Regions from separate parts of the Bacillus sp. ABA4_010 genome, predicted to be linked through region 2. Evidence: a T-box and tRNA genes for the amino acid it is inferred to sense, from the RefSeq annotation. Region 2 holds a T-box; the other holds one or more tRNA genes.

Region 1 (8,343 bases), 1.7 Mb from region 2:
AAATAGGGGATGAAATAGCAAAAGCCAATGAAAAAACAGTAATAAGCTGTCCTGCGGTACTGATAGAAATGTGCAAGTCAGCGGAAATCTGGTCAAGAATTCCCCCGACAATTAGTTCAACGATTCCAACAATGAATGCTGAAATCGCTAAAATATAAACTCTAAAATTCATAGTATGACCTCCAATAAAGTTACTACTATTATAGTAACCCATTAGAAATAATACAAGAGCCTTCGACATATATATTTACTTATATAGGTTCATTTTAATTATCCGACACATCTTCATTCAGTTAAGAAGCATCACCATCGTTGATCCAAACAGCTTGAATTTCCCCTCAAAGGTACACCTAAGCGGATGACTGCTCTTTGGTCATCTCCCATTTTCTAGACCGATTTTATTCCAGTCTATTCAAGAGTTCAAACGGTCTCACCCGAAAGGCTTCATACGGAGCATAGCAACCATTCATCGCATCTAATACTCTAATTCTAAATTTAGGACGAGTAACGTATTGAGAAATATTGGATGAATTAATGCTACAAAAGCGAACATCCTTCGTTTCGGAAGAAGGTGTAACCGTTCCCGCACTGTATTCTCCACGAAAAACAACGGCAACCGTATGGCCGTTAGAATAGACTCCTGTTACGCCAATTAAATTGACAGAAATGCCTGTTTCCTCAAAAATTTCCCGGCGCACTGCTACATCAAGGGTCTCACCTTCATCAACCGCTCCACCTGGAAGTTCCCATGTGTCCGATCGCCAATACGTTTTCACCAGTAGTGCCTCTTGTTGTTCATTTGTAATGTACCCGCTCACCGTTACTGTATGTTTCGGAGATTCGTATGTCCCTGTAGATTGTAAAAAATCCTGTTTTTTGCCAGCATAAAAACTACCTTTTTGTTGCGATGAAACAGGGAGCTTTTCATTCAATACAGCTTTTTGAACCCGTTCATCTATTTTAATGTACTCGTCATAGCTCGGATATTCCCATATTTCCACAACTTCATCTCTAGCTTCTGTTATCCACCGTCCCACGAGCTTGGCACCATTTTTCAGTTGATTTGGCAATGTATACTTATGAAAAAACTGATTAAACTCCTCTAGCTTCTCCGGATGAATTTGATACGCATCCCGTTTATAAATCATACCCATTCCTCCGCTTATCTGCTTCCTTCTTCATGACAGCATATGAGTCATAGCTTTCTTAAGTGCCGCTTCACCATCGATTGAATGGGTTCTCCAAACCACCTTTTTGAAATATCTTTTTATCAAAAAAAATCACGCTTCGGTAAATTGAAACGTGATTTTTCTCCATGTATGCCTTTAGCTGGCTCTAATCGCATACTCCAAGATAGGAAAGGAAAAGCGTGTTTATCTTTATTTTTCATGTATCATGGCTGTTCTGGCATGTTTGCCTTAACCATATACCGCCCTTGAAGGACCGATTTTCTTGTCCCCCCATATAACACGGCCGCAACAAGTAATTCTGCCACCGGTAAAGCAAGCCATATCCCTTCTATCCCCATCCATTGAGGCAAAATCCATAGTGCCGCAAACAAAAGAATAAATCCTCTCATCATAATAATGAGAACGGATGGCCAAATATGGCCAATCGATTGAAAATAAGTCATATAAATGAAATTAATTCCCATGAAAACATAGCCGACAAAAAACAGTTTAATACCTTGGACCGCTAAAAGCTGAATTTCCTCGGATGACACTCCGAACAAGGAGACAAGGAAATATGCGCTTGTAAACCCGATAAACAAAAACAGTATCCCTAACCATATCGCTGCTTTTTCACCAATTTTTACAGTTTCTTTTATACGTTCTTGCTCATTCGCTCCATAATAATAGCTAATCATCGGCTGAATAGCTGAACCAATTCCAAAAAAGGCAAGAAACATAAATGCATGTAAGTAATTGACTACCGAAAATGCAGCTACACCGTTTGTTCCAGCAAACTTCACCATTGCGAGATTGTAGCCAATGACAAAAACCAATGTCCCCATTTCAGCAAGAAAGCTTGGGAACCCGACAGAAAAAACATCTTTTAAAGATGAAAACGTCCACTTAAACAACATAAATTTTAACGTACGCTCTTTTTTGAAAAAGTGAGCAAATAAGACGAAAAGCCCTACAACACCCGATAAGCCAGTTGCTAAGGCAGCACCCATGACTCCTAAATGAAAAACAAAAATCATCACATAGTTCAGCACAATGTTAGTTACAGCCGTGATAATTAAACTAACCATCGCTAATTGAGGATTTCCATCATTTCGTACGAAAATACTAAGCGCATTCTCTAATGCCATCACTACGGCAAATGGAAGTAAGATGGACAAATATTCCACAACAAATTCTTTTGTATCCGTATTAGCCCCTAAAATGGTTGCTAACTGTTCTACGTTCAAATAGCCAATGACTCCTATAACAGATACAATTAACGCGACGATTGTAATAGAAAAGGAGAAAATTTTCCCTGCTTTTTCTATCTGTTGTTCGCCAATTGCCATTGAATATAACGCTCCACCGCCCATTCCAATCCAAAGGGAGATGGAAATAATGAGCGAGAAAACTGGTACAGCTATGTTCACACTCGCTAATGCAATCGAGCCTATCCCATTTCCGACAAAAATCCCATCAACGAGAATATTGATAGACATGAGCATCATACCAATAAGTGATGGAATAAAGTATCGCATAAAAACTTTATTCACCGGCTCATGCATCAATTTATTTTGAATGATCGCTGCCATTCATATCCCTCCTGTTCTACAAGAGAGAGTTTACACCTTCAAGTAACTTGAGAGTCAATCTTTTTAGTGAATGTTTATGAATTCTGAAATTCTGATATGTTATGCTCCCTTTTCAATATCATCCTGAACACTTATCTTTTTAATGAGGACTTCAATTGCCGTAATAAAATCTTCTGGGTCTTTCACAACAGACTCGTCGATGAGTGCCCATTCAATCGGCTGTCCCACTGCTTCATAGCCGTCTACATTTAATGTTTCCCATAATATGTGGTAGCTCTTATCAACTGTTTCGTACGAACCTTTATGGTAATAGCACGCATAGAGCCCTTCAGGTAAATATGCCTCTTCTTCACTAGATTGTTGGTCCCACAACAATTTAAAGATACTTCCATACATAATAGGACCTTCTCCGTTTAAACTATCCGGGTCTGCGATTACCCCAATATCTCCTGTAAACAAACCGTGATGCATAAGACTAGAACGTTGATGATGCAGTTCTTGCACATAAACAGATTCAAAATCATTTAGTAAATCAATGGGTTCATCTTTATATAAAAAAGAAATGGGTCTTCTCGGATACGTTTTATACATAACAGTTTGCTGTTCAGGCAGGCTAATTCCCATTTTTAATGTGTTCATTTTATGTTGTATTTTCTGAAAAGTCAGCTCCAACGCTTGAATGTTTTTCCTTACTTCCTCAAGCTGACTTTGAAATAAGTCATATGTCTTTTCCAAAGTCCGCTCCTTCATTTGTTGCTGAATAGCTTGGATTGTAAAACCGATTTTCCGCAAGAAAATAATGGTTTCAAGATGAATGAATTGATCTGCTGTATAGTATCGATAATGACTCTTTTCATCCGTATATTTCGGTTTAAACAATCCGATTTCATCATAATATCTTAATGTGGACTGTGGAATGGAAAAAATTTTGGATACTTCTCCTACTTGAAATCGTTTTTTCATGCTTTTCTCCTTTTAAGTGGACACTTTATTTCGTTTGTAAACGTGCTCATCCTCTTATTATAACAGGAATAAGGATATGTTTTAGAATACAAAAAAACCACAAAAGTCTTCTATGACTTTTGTGGTTTTTTACGGGAAGCGGGTGATGAGAATCGAACTCACGACATCAGCTTGGAAGGCTGAGGTTTTACCATTAAACTACACCCGCATTTATGAAATGGTGCCGGCGAGAGGACTTGAACCCCCAACCTACTGATTACAAGTCAGTTGCTCTACCAATTGAGCTACACCGGCATCATTTGGTGACCCGTACGGGATTCGAACCCGTGTTACCGCCGTGAAAGGGCGGTGTCTTAACCGCTTGACCAACGGGCCAATGTTTACAGCCTGGCGACGTCCTACTCTCACAGGGGGAGACCCCCAACTACCATCGGCGCTGAAGAGCTTAACTTCCGTGTTCGGCATGGGAACGGGTGTGACCTCTTCGCCATCATCACCAGACAATATGAAGGTTATTCCTTCAAAACTAGATAACTGCAGCTGAGTACTTGCTTTACTTGATTGTCTAGCTACGGCTCCTAATCTTTCGGCCGTTTCACTTCTGCCTATGAAACCAAAGAACGGTTTCCCAGTCAGAAGCTCCAACGTCTCTCAAGATTGAACAGTCGCCTTCGCTTTTCTTGATTGTCCAGCTACGAAAGCCAAATCGTACGGCTGTTTCGCTTCTTCTGTCTGAGACTAACGTCTCTTCCGCCAGAAGCTCCAACATCCTATCGATTTAAACGGGCTTTCTCCGCTTTTCGTTTAGGTTAAGTCCTCGATCGATTAGTATCAGTCAGCTCCACACGTCGCCGTGCTTCCACCTCTGACCTATCAACCTGATCATCTTTCAGGGATCTTACTAGCTTGACGCTATGGGAAATCTCATCTTGAGGGGGGCTTCATGCTTAGATGCTTTCAGCACTTATCCCGTCCGCACATAGCTACCCAGCGATGCCTTTGGCAAGACAACTGGTACACCAGCGGTGCGTCCATCCCGGTCCTCTCGTACTAAGGACAGCTCCTCTCAAATTTCCTGCGCCCGCGACGGATAGGGACCGAACTGTCTCACGACGTTCTGAACCCAGCTCGCGTACCGCTTTAATGGGCGAACAGCCCAACCCTTGGGACCGACTACAGCCCCAGGATGCGATGAGCCGACATCGAGGTGCCAAACCTCCCCGTCGATGTGGACTCTTGGGGGAGATAAGCCTGTTATCCCCGGGGTAGCTTTTATCCGTTGAGCGATGGCCCTTCCATGCGGAACCACCGGATCACTAAGCCCGACTTTCGTCCCTGCTCGACTTGTAGGTCTCGCAGTCAAGCTCCCTTGTGCCTTTACACTCTACGAATGATTTCCAACCATTCTGAGGGAACCTTTGGGCGCCTCCGTTACATTTTAGGAGGCGACCGCCCCAGTCAAACTGCCCACCTGACACTGTCTCCCACCCCGATGAGGGGTGCGGGTTAGAATTTCAATACAGCCAGGGTAGTATCCCACCGATGCCTCCACCGAAGCTGGCGCTCCGGCTTCCAAGGCTCCTACCTATCCTGTACAAGCTGTACCAAAATGCAATATCAGGCTACAGTAAAGCTCCACGGGGTCTTTCCGTCCTGTCGCGGGTAACCTGCATCTTCACAGGTACTATAATTTCACCGAGTCTCTCGTTGAGACAGTGCCCAGATCGTTACACCTTTCGTGCGGGTCGGAACTTACCCGACAAGGAATTTCGCTACCTTAGGACCGTTATAGTTACGGCCGCCGTTTACTGGGGCTTCGGTTCAAAGCTTCGCTTGCGCTAACCTCTCCCCTTAACCTTCCAGCACCGGGCAGGTGTCAGCCCCTATACTTCGCCTTACGGCTTCGCAGAGACCTGTGTTTTTGCTAAACAGTCGCCTGGGCCTATTCACTGCGGCTCTCTCGGGCTTGCACCCTATCAGAGCACCCCTTCTCCCGAAGTTACGGGGTCATTTTGCCGAGTTCCTTAACGAGAGTTCTCTCGAACACCTTAGGATTCTCTCCTCGCCTACCTGTGTCGGTTTGCGGTACGGGTACCTCCCACCTCGCTAGAGGCTTTTCTTGGCAGCGTGAAATCAGGAACTTCGGTACTTTATTTCCCTCGCCATCACAGCTCAACCTTACGAGAAGCGGATTTGCCTACTTCTCAGCCTTACTGCTTGGACGCGCATATCCAACAGCGCGCTTACCCTATCCTTCTGCGTCCCCCCATTGCTCAAACGGTGGGGAGGTAGTACAGGAATATCAACCTGTTATCCATCGTCTACGCCTTTCGGCCTCGGCTTAGGTCCCGACTAACCCTGAGCGGACGAGCCTTCCTCAGGAAACCTTAGGCATACGGTGGATGGGATTCTCACCCATCTTTCGCTACTCATACCGGCATTCTCACTTCTAAGCGCTCCACCAGTCCTTCCGGTCTGACTTCACCGCCCTTAGAACGCTCTCCTACCACGGACATCGTAGATGTCCATCCACAGCTTCGGTGATACGTTTAGCCCCGGTACATTTTCGGCGCAGAGTCACTCGACCAGTGAGCTATTACGCACTCTTTAAATGGTGGCTGCTTCTAAGCCAACATCCTGGTTGTCTAAGCAACTCCACATCCTTTTCCACTTAACGTATACTTTGGGACCTTAGCTGGTGGTCTGGGCTGTTTCCCTCTTGACTACGGATCTTATCACTCGCAGTCTGACTCCCAAGAATAAGTCTTCGGCATTCGGAGTTTGACTGAATTCGGTAACCCGTTGGGGGCCCCTAGTCCAATCAGTGCTCTACCTCCGAGACTCTTATCTTGAGGCTAGCCCTAAAGCTATTTCGGAGAGAACCAGCTATCTCCAGGTTCGATTGGAATTTCTCCGCTACCCACACCTCATCCCCGCACTTTTCAACGTGCGTGGGTTCGGGCCTCCATTCAGTGTTACCTGAACTTCACCCTGGACATGGGTAGATCACCTGGTTTCGGGTCTACGACCACATACTCATTCGCCCTATTCAGACTCGCTTTCGCTGCGGCTCCGTCTCTTCAACTTAACCTTGCATGGGATCGTAACTCGCCGGTTCATTCTACAAAAGGCACGCCATCACCCGTTAACGGGCTCTGACTACTTGTAGGCACACGGTTTCAGGATCTCTTTCACTCCCCTTCCGGGGTGCTTTTCACCTTTCCCTCACGGTACTGGTTCACTATCGGTCACTAGGGAGTATTTAGCCTTGGGAGATGGTCCTCCCAGCTTCCGACGGGATTTCTCGTGTCCCGCCGTACTCAGGATCCACTCAAGAGAGAACGAAGTTTCAACTACAGGGTTGTTACCTTCTTCGACGGGCCTTTCCAGGCCTCTTCATCTACTTCGTTCCTTTGTAACTCCGTATAGAGTGTCCTACAACCCCAAGAGGCAAGCCTCTTGGTTTGGGCTAATTCCGTTTCGCTCGCCGCTACTCAGGAAATCGCAATTGCTTTCTCTTCCTCCGGGTACTTAGATGTTTCAGTTCCCCGGGTCTGCCTTCCATACCCTATGTATTCAGGTAAAGATACTGTTCCATTACGAACAGTGGGTTTCCCCATTCGGAAATCTCCGGATCAAAGCTCACTTACAGCTCCCCGAAGCATATCGGTGTTAGTCCCGTCCTTCATCGGCTCCTAGTGCCAAGGCATTCACCGTGCGCCCTTTCTAACTTAACCTTGTTACGGCAAAAGATTAGCGTCGAATTTCTTCGTTGATTTCGATTCTCCGCTGCTCACGTATAAAAATACGCTGTGCTGCTCGAATCTTCATCGCCTCGAACTTCTCGCTCCTCTTTTCCCTTTTGTTTTTAAACAAAAGATTTTTGTTTAGAAAAATTTTCACTTTCCTCAGCTATTACTGTTATCTAGTTTTCAAAGAACAACCATGCACCACTCAGTGCATTTGATATTGAAGGATGAACCTTCAAAACTGAACAAAACGTTTTCGTCAACGATTCTTACTGTCTAGCTACGGCATACGCCTTCGCTTTTCTTAGTAATCCTTAGAAAGGAGGTGATCCAGCCGCACCTTCCGATACGGCTACCTTGTTACGACTTCACCCCAATCATCTACCCCACCTTAGGCGGCTGGCTCCTTACGGTTACCTCACCGACTTCGGGTGTTGCAAACTCTCGTGGTGTGACGGGCGGTGTGTACAAGGCCCGGGAACGTATTCACCGCGGCATGCTGATCCGCGATTACTAGCGATTCCGGCTTCATGCAGGCGAGTTGCAGCCTGCAATCCGAACTGAGAACGGTTTTATGAGATTAGCTCCACCTCGCGGTCTCGCGACTCTTTGTACCGTCCATTGTAGCACGTGTGTAGCCCAGGTCATAAGGGGCATGATGATTTGACGTCATCCCCACCTTCCTCCGGTTTGTCACCGGCAGTCACCTTAGAGTGCCCAACTGAATGCTGGCAACTAAAATCAAGGGTTGCGCTCGTTGCGGGACTTAACCCAACATCTCACGACACGAGCTGACGACAACCATGCACCACCTGTCACTCTGTCCCCCGAAGGGGAACGCTCTATCTCTAGAGTTGTCAGAGGATGTCA
Region 2 (8,056 bases):
GCATATGTCAGACATCGCGGCTCAAACGAATTTGCTAGCATTGAATGCGGCAATTGAAGCGGCGAGAGCGGGCGAGTCTGGGAAAGGATTTGCTGTCGTAGCCGAAGAGGTGCGGAAGCTCGCAGATCAATCGAGAGTGTATGCCGAGCAAATCGGGCAGACACTTCAAGAATTCCTTTATGAAACATCACGAATTGCTCAAGTGATGGAAGTTAATCAAGCACAAGTCGAAAAAGGCATCGAACAAGTTCAGCAAACAGGGCGCGTGTTCGAGCGAATTGTAGAAGAAATCTCCAACGTTCATGAGCATGTGAACAAATCATCTGCCATCGTCCATTCTATTGGAGAACGAATGAGCGGCGTGTATCGTACCGTTGAAGAAATGACCGTTGTATCTGAAACGTACAAAACAAATATTGAAAGCATTTCTGAAGCTTCTCAAGAGCAACTCGCTGCTTTTGATGAAATCAATGCCATTACAGAAAGCTTAAAAGGTGTGACGGAATCGCTGACGAATCAAGTTTCTTCATTGGAAAAGGACGCTGATACGAAGCGCGCCGAATTTGTATAAAAGTAGGTAAATGTAACAGCCGGAAGGACACCGCGAGTCCTTTCGGCTGTTTTATTGTAGCACCTAGTTTGACGGGGAGGAATGGAGATGAGATAATAGGCGCAATCCGACGACAGTGTCGGTGTAATGGTATCATTCACCTTAATAACGCATAGGCGGTGGTATGGATGAAGGTTACATTTTTAACGCTCGGAAGCAGAGGCGATGTACAGCCATATGTAGCATTAGCAAAAGAGCTTATAAAAAAAGGGCATGAAGCGTGTATTTGCACAGGGGCTACTTATCAACCATTTATTGAAAAAAACGGAATTGCTTTTTATGAAGCATCGGCTGATTTAATGGCGATGATGGAAAGTGAAGAAGGAAGAAAAGTATTTAACGGTGGCAACTACAATTGGTGGAAGATGTTTCAGTTTGCGAACAAGGTCATTACCCCGGCTTACCGAAAGAGCATGGATGATTTTTTAGCGGCTTCAAGGGGAGCGGATTTAATTATTTATCATCCGAAAGCATTAAGTGCGGTCGATATCGCTTTTTACTTGGATATTCCATGCATCTGTATGCCGCCTGTTCCCATTATGTACCCGATTACGGAATTTCCTAATTTTCAGCTGTCACCGGATAAAAGCTTCGGACCGTTACTGAATAAATGGTCATATAAAGTAATTGAGTTTAGTGAACGACCGTATATGAAGCATATTAACGATTTTCGTGAAAAGTCGCTAAACTTGCCGAAACGAAAGACCGGCAGTATGTTATGGGAAATGGCTGGAAAACCGATTCCTATTATATATCCGATTAGTCCGCATTTATTTAAAGACGTGAACAGCTGGAAGGATCGTGTCTATTTATCTGGCTTTTTCTTTTTAGATCTTGGAGACGAAGCGCTGGATGAACAGCTAGAAGCATTTCTTTCGGCTGGTGAAAAGCCGATGGTCGTGTCGTTTAGCTCAATGCCGCTTGAAAACCCCGCTGCATTCAAGCAAAAGTTTGTGCAAGCAGTGAAGGAAACCGGCAATCGTGCGGTGGTGTTAACAGGAACGAGCGGGATGACGTTTGAAGACGAAGACGATCTAATCGCAGTGGAAAAGGCGCCGCATCGTCTCATCTTCAAACGGGCGAAAGGAATTATTCATCACGGCGGAGTCGGGACAATGTCCGAAGCACTGTTAAGCGGGGTGCCACAGCTTGTAATGCCGTTTACGGTTGACCAGCCATTTTGGGCGGCTAGACTTTATGCAAAAGGCTATACGATTCGGCCATTAAGAGAGAAAACATTGAAGACAGTTGATTTAATAGAGGCACTTCGAGAAATGGAGAACGAAACAGTCATCGCGAAGGCGAACGAAATGAAAGGAATCATTGAGTCAGAAAATGGACTTGCTCAAGCGGTTAACTATATTGAAGCATATATGGAAAAAAGGGAGGAAATGTAATGCCGACTGCCACATTTTTTAATTTGCCAAAAGAAAAACAAAGTCAGGTAATGGATGCCGCCATTCATGAATTTGCCGAAAATACTTTTGAAGAAGTGAAAATTTCGACGATTATTAAAAAAGCGAAAGTGCCAAGAAGCAGCTTTTATGATTACTTTGAAGATAAAGAGGATATGTACAAGCACATTTTATCCCTCGTTCAAGCTGAGAAAACGAAGTATATGGCGCCTGTCATGGAGCGAGCTTGGGCGAGCTTTTTTGAACAGTTCAAAGAGCTGATGAAAGCGGGAGCCGCGTTTGCGGCGAATCATCCGGAATATGAGAAGCTCGCCAACAAAATGGTTGAAAACAAAAAACGAATGACCGAGCTTCTCGGAGATGCCGCGCAAGACGTAACAAGTATATATGAGACGATGATTAAAAAGGGCATGGAGGCAGGAGAAATTCGCCCGGAACTGGACGTCAAATTCCTTGCGCGCTCGATCTACCTTTTATCCTCCAACTTAGCGGTTGAAGGCTTCAAGGAAGAAAATGGCCCAATGGCTGTTTATATTGAAAAGCTAGCAGAGCAAATGATTGATTTTTTGAAGTATGGGATGGGAAACGGCCAATAGTTATTTGAATCAATTTCATATTTTAAAGCCTTTGTCGCCCAAGGCTTTTAAGAACTTAAAAAAGGAGTACCTCCCTAAATTCTTGTATACTGTTTAGTAACCACACTAAAACAACACAAGAATGGAAGGTGACTCCCTATGTCTATTATACGACAAGGAAGCCTGTTTGGCATGCAGGATTTATATGAATTAGAACCAACAAAACGATTTGAAGCCATTTTTTCGACACTGAATATAGAGCCATTATTATTTGCCGTGTCTAAAAAGACGGTGTACGGCGCTCCTACTGAATTAAATTATCCAGCGATGATCTACGCCCTCGTTGCTCGTATTGTGGAACGAATTCCCACCATCAAAGATCTCGTCAAACGGTTACGAAACGATTTTATGTTCCACCTTGAATGTGGGTTTCTTTTTTCTGATCGTATCCCTTCTGAGGCTTCTTTTTCTCGGTTCACTCAAAAGTTAAGCGAATCGAAGGCACTAGAAACGGTTCAAGAAACCGTTCTTCTTCAGGCCATTCAAGAAGGGTTTATTGACGATGATGTGGTCTCGTTTGATGCGACACATTTCGAGTCTCGAGACCGGGCTACGCCACAAGAAAAGAAGCCAAAGACCGAACCAAAAAAGCGTGGCCGTAAACCGAAGGCTGAACAAGAAGCCTATCAACAAGAAAAACAAGAGCGAGATGATCAAAAAACTATTTACGAGAAAACGATAGAAGATCAACTATATGTCAGTCTTGAAACCCTACGGACAGATGTACCTTTACACCCAAACTGGGGGATCAAGAAAAATAGTGAAGGAAAGAACGCCTTTTGGTTTGGATTCAAAGCCCATTTGGCGGTTGGATCCAAGAGCCAATATATTCTTCAATCTCTCATGTCATCGGCCAGTTTGAATGATGGAAAAGCCGCGATTCCTCTGTTAAAGGGTCTTCAAAAACGGCTTTCTTCGTTGACCGTTCAGTACGGAGTATTCGATGCAGGCTATGATTACGAAGCGATTTATACGCAGCTTCATCGTATGAAAGCCAAAGCCATTATTGCTTATAATAAGCGAAACGAAGGAGAACCCCTTGGTTTTGATGAACATTTCGCGCCCACTTGCGTACGAGAACACTCGTATCGCTATGATAGTTTTGATGAGAAGTATCAGACTCTGAAATATACGCAGCCAAACGAATGTAAAACCTGTCCGTTAGCTCACGATTCCCTTTGTCAAAAGGTCTATAAAATCAAGATGGAGACAGATATTCGGAAATATAGCGCCCCAGGCCGTGGGTCAGAAGCTTGGAAGAAGCTTTACCATCAGAGGAGTGCCGTTGAACGAGTGAACGCCTATTTAAAAGAATTCTTTCAATTGAAAAACGTCCGATATCGATCTGGAAAACGAGCAAAAGTTCATTTCGATCTGGTAACGCTTGTTTATAATGCCTCGAAATTGGCCGTAGATCGAATCAATCGACAAATGAAAGAAATGAGTCAAGCCGCTTAGCATTAAAAAAAGAAACGACTAAAATTCTGTCCTTCCAACTAAGGAAAAGAAACTATTATGAAATTGATTCATTTAAAAATATTTACATTTTTAGTAATTTGTTGTAGGATGTAAAAAACAAAGCTCACCATAAAAAGCACGGATAAGGACATGAATGATTTTTACGGTTTTCAGAGAGGGAAGGGTAGGTGCGAACTTCCTAACTTAGGAGAATCATTTACCACCTTTGAGCTGTATTGGGGAACTAAAGTATCCAATACCGTTGATGCGACGTTACAGCACCAAAGCCATAAGTGTGATGGAGGACTTATGGGAAATTGGGTGGAACCACGGGTTAAACGCGCTCGTCCCTTGCATGAGGGATGAGTGCGTTTTTGTTTTGGTTAATTGAATATGCATATGCGATGAACAGGACATGAATGATTTTTACGGTTTTCAGAGAGGGAAGGATAGGTGCGAACTTCCTAACTTAGGAGAATCATTTACCACCTTTGAGCTGTATTGGGGAACTAAAGTATCCAATACCGTTGATGCGACGTTACAGCACCAAAGCCATAAGTGTGATGGAGGACTTATGGGAAATTGGGTGGAACCACGGGTTAAACGCGCTCGTCCCTCGTAGTGAGGGATGAGTGTGTTTTTTTATTTATCACGAAAAAGGAGTGTTGAGAATGAGTGGAAACATGATAAACATTCAATTGCCAGATGGACATGTGAAAGAGTTTTTGAAAGGCACGACGGTCGAAGAGGTGGCAAGGTCTATCGGTTCAAGTTTACGGAAACAGGCAGTAGCGGGGAAAATAAATGACCAGCTCGTTGATGTAAGTTGGAGACTGGAGCATGATGTCCAGCTTTCCATTGTGACGCTCGATTCGGAGGAAGGATTGCATATATTGAGGCATTCAGCTGCACACGTATTGGCGCAAGCTGTCAAAAGACTTTATCGCCATGTAAAATTAGGAATCGGTCCGGTCATTGAAAACGGGTTCTATTACGATTTGAAACTGGAACATAGCTTAACTTCAGGTGATTTGCGAGCGATTGAAAAAGAGATGGAACACATTATCAATGAGAATTTGGAAATTAAACGAAGAGAAGTTTCGTATGAAGAAGCAGTAAAACTGTTTGAAGAAAAAGGCGAGTCGTTCAAGCTGGAAATTTTAAAGGAGCTTCCGAAGGATGAAGTGATTACTCTTTATGAGCAAGGCGAATTTATCGATCTTTGCCGCGGACCGCATCTTCCGGCTACTGGCTTTATTAAAGCGTTCAAATTAACTCGTGTATCAGGTGCTTATTGGCGCGGAGATAGTGAAAAAGAAGTTCTTCAGCGAGTGTATGGGACGGCTTTTAAAAAGAACAAAGATTTAAAAGAATACTTCAACTTATTGGAAGAAGCGGCGAAGCGAGACCATCGCAAGTTAGGCAAACAACTGGAGCTGTTTATGTTTTCAGAGGAAGCACCGGGTATGCCCTTTTATTTGCCAAAAGGACAAATTGTGAGAAATGAGTTAGAACAATTTTCGCGTGAACTTCAAAACAGCGCCGAATACGACGAAGTCCGTACGCCGTTTATGATGAATCAACGACTATGGGAACAGTCGGGTCATTGGGATCATTACCATGAAAATATGTATTTTTCTGAAGTTGATGATACGAAATTTGCAATGAAACCGATGAACTGCCCTGGACATATGCTCATTTTCAAAAATCACTTATATTCTTATCGCGATTTACCTATTCGGATGGCAGAGTTCGGTCAAGTACATCGCCATGAATATAGCGGTGCATTAAATGGCATGCTTCGCGTTCGTACATTTTGTCAGGATGATGCTCATATTTTTGTGCGAGAAGACCAAATCGAAAGTGAAATAAAAGCGGTGTTCCATCTTATCGACAAAGTGTACCGTACATTTGGTTTTGAGTACTCCGTAGAGCTTTCCACTAGGCCTGAGAATTCGTTAGGGGATGACCATCTTTGGAATGCTTCGGAGCGAGCGTTACAAAATGTGCTTGAACAGTTAGAGATTCATTACTGCTTAAACGAAGGGGACGGAGCGTTTTACGGACCGAAAATTGATTTTCACATTAAGGATGCATTAAAGCGGAGTCATCAATGTGCAACAATTCAGCTAGATTTTCAAATGCCGGAAAAATTCGACCTTACTTATATTAATGAACAAAATGAAAAGGTTCGCCCTGTCGTTATTCATCGTGCTGTTTTCGGATCAATTGACCGTTTTTTGGGGATTTTAATTGAACATTTTGCTGGTGTTTTTCCAGTGTGGCTTGCCCCGACACAAGTTCAAATTATTCCTGTTTCGCATGTTCATCTCGACTACTGTTTAAACATCCAGTCGGAGTTGAAGGGGTTAGGGGTGAGAGTGAAAGTGGACAACAGCAATGAAAAGCTCGGATACAAAATAAGAGAAGCACAAATACAAAAGATTCCGTACACACTCGTATTAGGAGACAGTGAAGCGAAGGAAGGCGCTGTCAATGTGCGAAAATATGGAAGTCAGCAGTCCGAGTATGTTTCGTTTGAGACATTTCAAAAGGATATCATCCAGCAAATAAAAGACCGTAGTCAGTAGGGATAATCAATAGGTTAGAACAATGAAATGGAAGGATTCTTTAATAGTGGTGATTCTATTTTTTAAATTAGCAAATGATACGATTGCCCTTTTTTAAAAAGAAGACTTTTGCCTCAAACATGCTGATTATAACGTGCATATAATGCTACTATCTCTCTCTCTTTCTACATTGAATGATGAAGGTAAGAGAGATAGTAGTATTCTACCGAGCCTTGGCTGAGGATTCCATACATAAGACACCTACTTGCCTGTTTCTTCATCATTTTTACAGGGCAGGTTCACTATGTGCCAACCGAAGAAAGGGGGAGCTGTAATGAATAGGAAATTGGCCAATTTTCACCGTCTACAAAGCCAATCTTTAAGGGAAGCACGGTTTTGTTTTCCACCAACTGCACCAAGTAGCTGCCCAGACATTTATCCACGAAAAGAAAAACCGATGACACCGAATATTTTAAAGGCGAACACCTTGCAGTATGTCGCGCTGTCTGATGGCATAAAAAGAATATATACAAATCAAGACGGTGTAAGCGGATATGGAAATACGAATATTCTTGATCCTGCTTCTGTATCATATGTCAATCTTTTCGTTAATGGGATGCTGCAGCCTCCTACTCTTTATAAAGTACAGGAAGGTATCCTTGTTCTAACGTCACAAGACATTCCGAAGAAGGAGGTACCTATTATTCTTCAATTTATCATAATTTATGGATCATAGCTGCAATAGGAGTGAACATCAGGACGTCAAAATCAAAAAGCAGGAAAAACCAGAACATCTTACGGGTTTTCCTGCTTTTTGATTTTCTTTATGTTGTGACGGTTGTAAGGGAAGTTGGGGTATAGTTGACGACTTCTAATACAACGGGTGAGTTTTGTAAAATCGGGTCTCCCCCTGCAGGGACGGAAAAGGCAAGGGACCCAACGGCAGTTGCCCCAGGTGTATACGTTGAGTTTCCTTCCATTTGCAACACTCCGTTAATATACACATTAAAATAACTGTTATCTGTAGCAAGGGGCGGAAGGGCAGTCGCGGCTGTACCATCATCCAAGAAAAAGTCGGCTGCGTCTATATTGAGGGTAGTTCCAGCAACAGTTTCAGCTGTTGTGACATAGAAAAACTTTGCAGGTGTCGGATCGACATTGGTTGTCGTAGTGGCTGTGACGAGAAGTTTCATAAGCTGTAAGGCCAAAGTTCTCACCTCCTTTCAAAAAAATAAATACATCGTACTATCAATCTATGTTTTTAAAGAAAGATTTGCCATGGACAAACTCATCAATTCATATAAAAAATCATGGTTTGTCCCATACTATATAGACCGATTTAGAACCTTTGGTGAACGCTTTCCATTA

Evidence for each region. A T-box is a leader RNA that pairs with one kind of tRNA and senses whether it is charged. The one in region 2 lies ahead of thrS (threonine--tRNA ligase), so its partner is inferred to be a tRNA-Thr.
Region 1: it encodes a tRNA-Thr, which carries the amino acid that the T-box ahead of thrS (threonine--tRNA ligase) is inferred to sense. The anticodon was not compared.

The regions. Positions count from the first base shown of each region.
Region 1 is NZ_JBSWUN010000003.1:3,158,390-3,166,732, forward strand. It holds gene ACXAEO_RS16790 (MFS transporter) at 1-214, opposite strand, end outside; gene ACXAEO_RS16795 (NUDIX domain-containing protein) at 399-1,148, opposite strand; gene ACXAEO_RS16800 (MATE family efflux transporter) at 1,394-2,761, opposite strand; gene ACXAEO_RS16805 (MerR family transcriptional regulator) at 2,861-3,724, opposite strand; tRNA gene ACXAEO_RS16810 (tRNA-Gly) at 3,862-3,932, opposite strand; tRNA gene ACXAEO_RS16815 (tRNA-Thr) at 3,943-4,018, opposite strand; tRNA gene ACXAEO_RS16820 (tRNA-Glu) at 4,025-4,099, opposite strand; rRNA gene rrf (5S ribosomal RNA) at 4,110-4,225, opposite strand; rRNA gene ACXAEO_RS16830 (23S ribosomal RNA) at 4,530-7,461, opposite strand; rRNA gene ACXAEO_RS16835 (16S ribosomal RNA) at 7,792-8,343, opposite strand, start outside.
Region 2 is NZ_JBSWUN010000003.1:1,505,498-1,513,553, forward strand. It holds gene ACXAEO_RS08570 (methyl-accepting chemotaxis protein) at 1-571, shown strand, start outside; gene ACXAEO_RS08575 (glycosyltransferase) at 739-2,007, shown strand; gene ACXAEO_RS08580 (TetR/AcrR family transcriptional regulator) at 2,007-2,621, shown strand; gene ACXAEO_RS08585 (transposase) at 2,760-4,118, shown strand; T-box leader at 4,249-4,473, shown strand; T-box leader at 4,514-4,738, shown strand; gene thrS (threonine--tRNA ligase) at 4,802-6,709, shown strand; gene ACXAEO_RS08595 (DUF4183 domain-containing protein) at 7,023-7,424, shown strand; gene ACXAEO_RS08600 (DUF4183 domain-containing protein) at 7,513-7,896, opposite strand.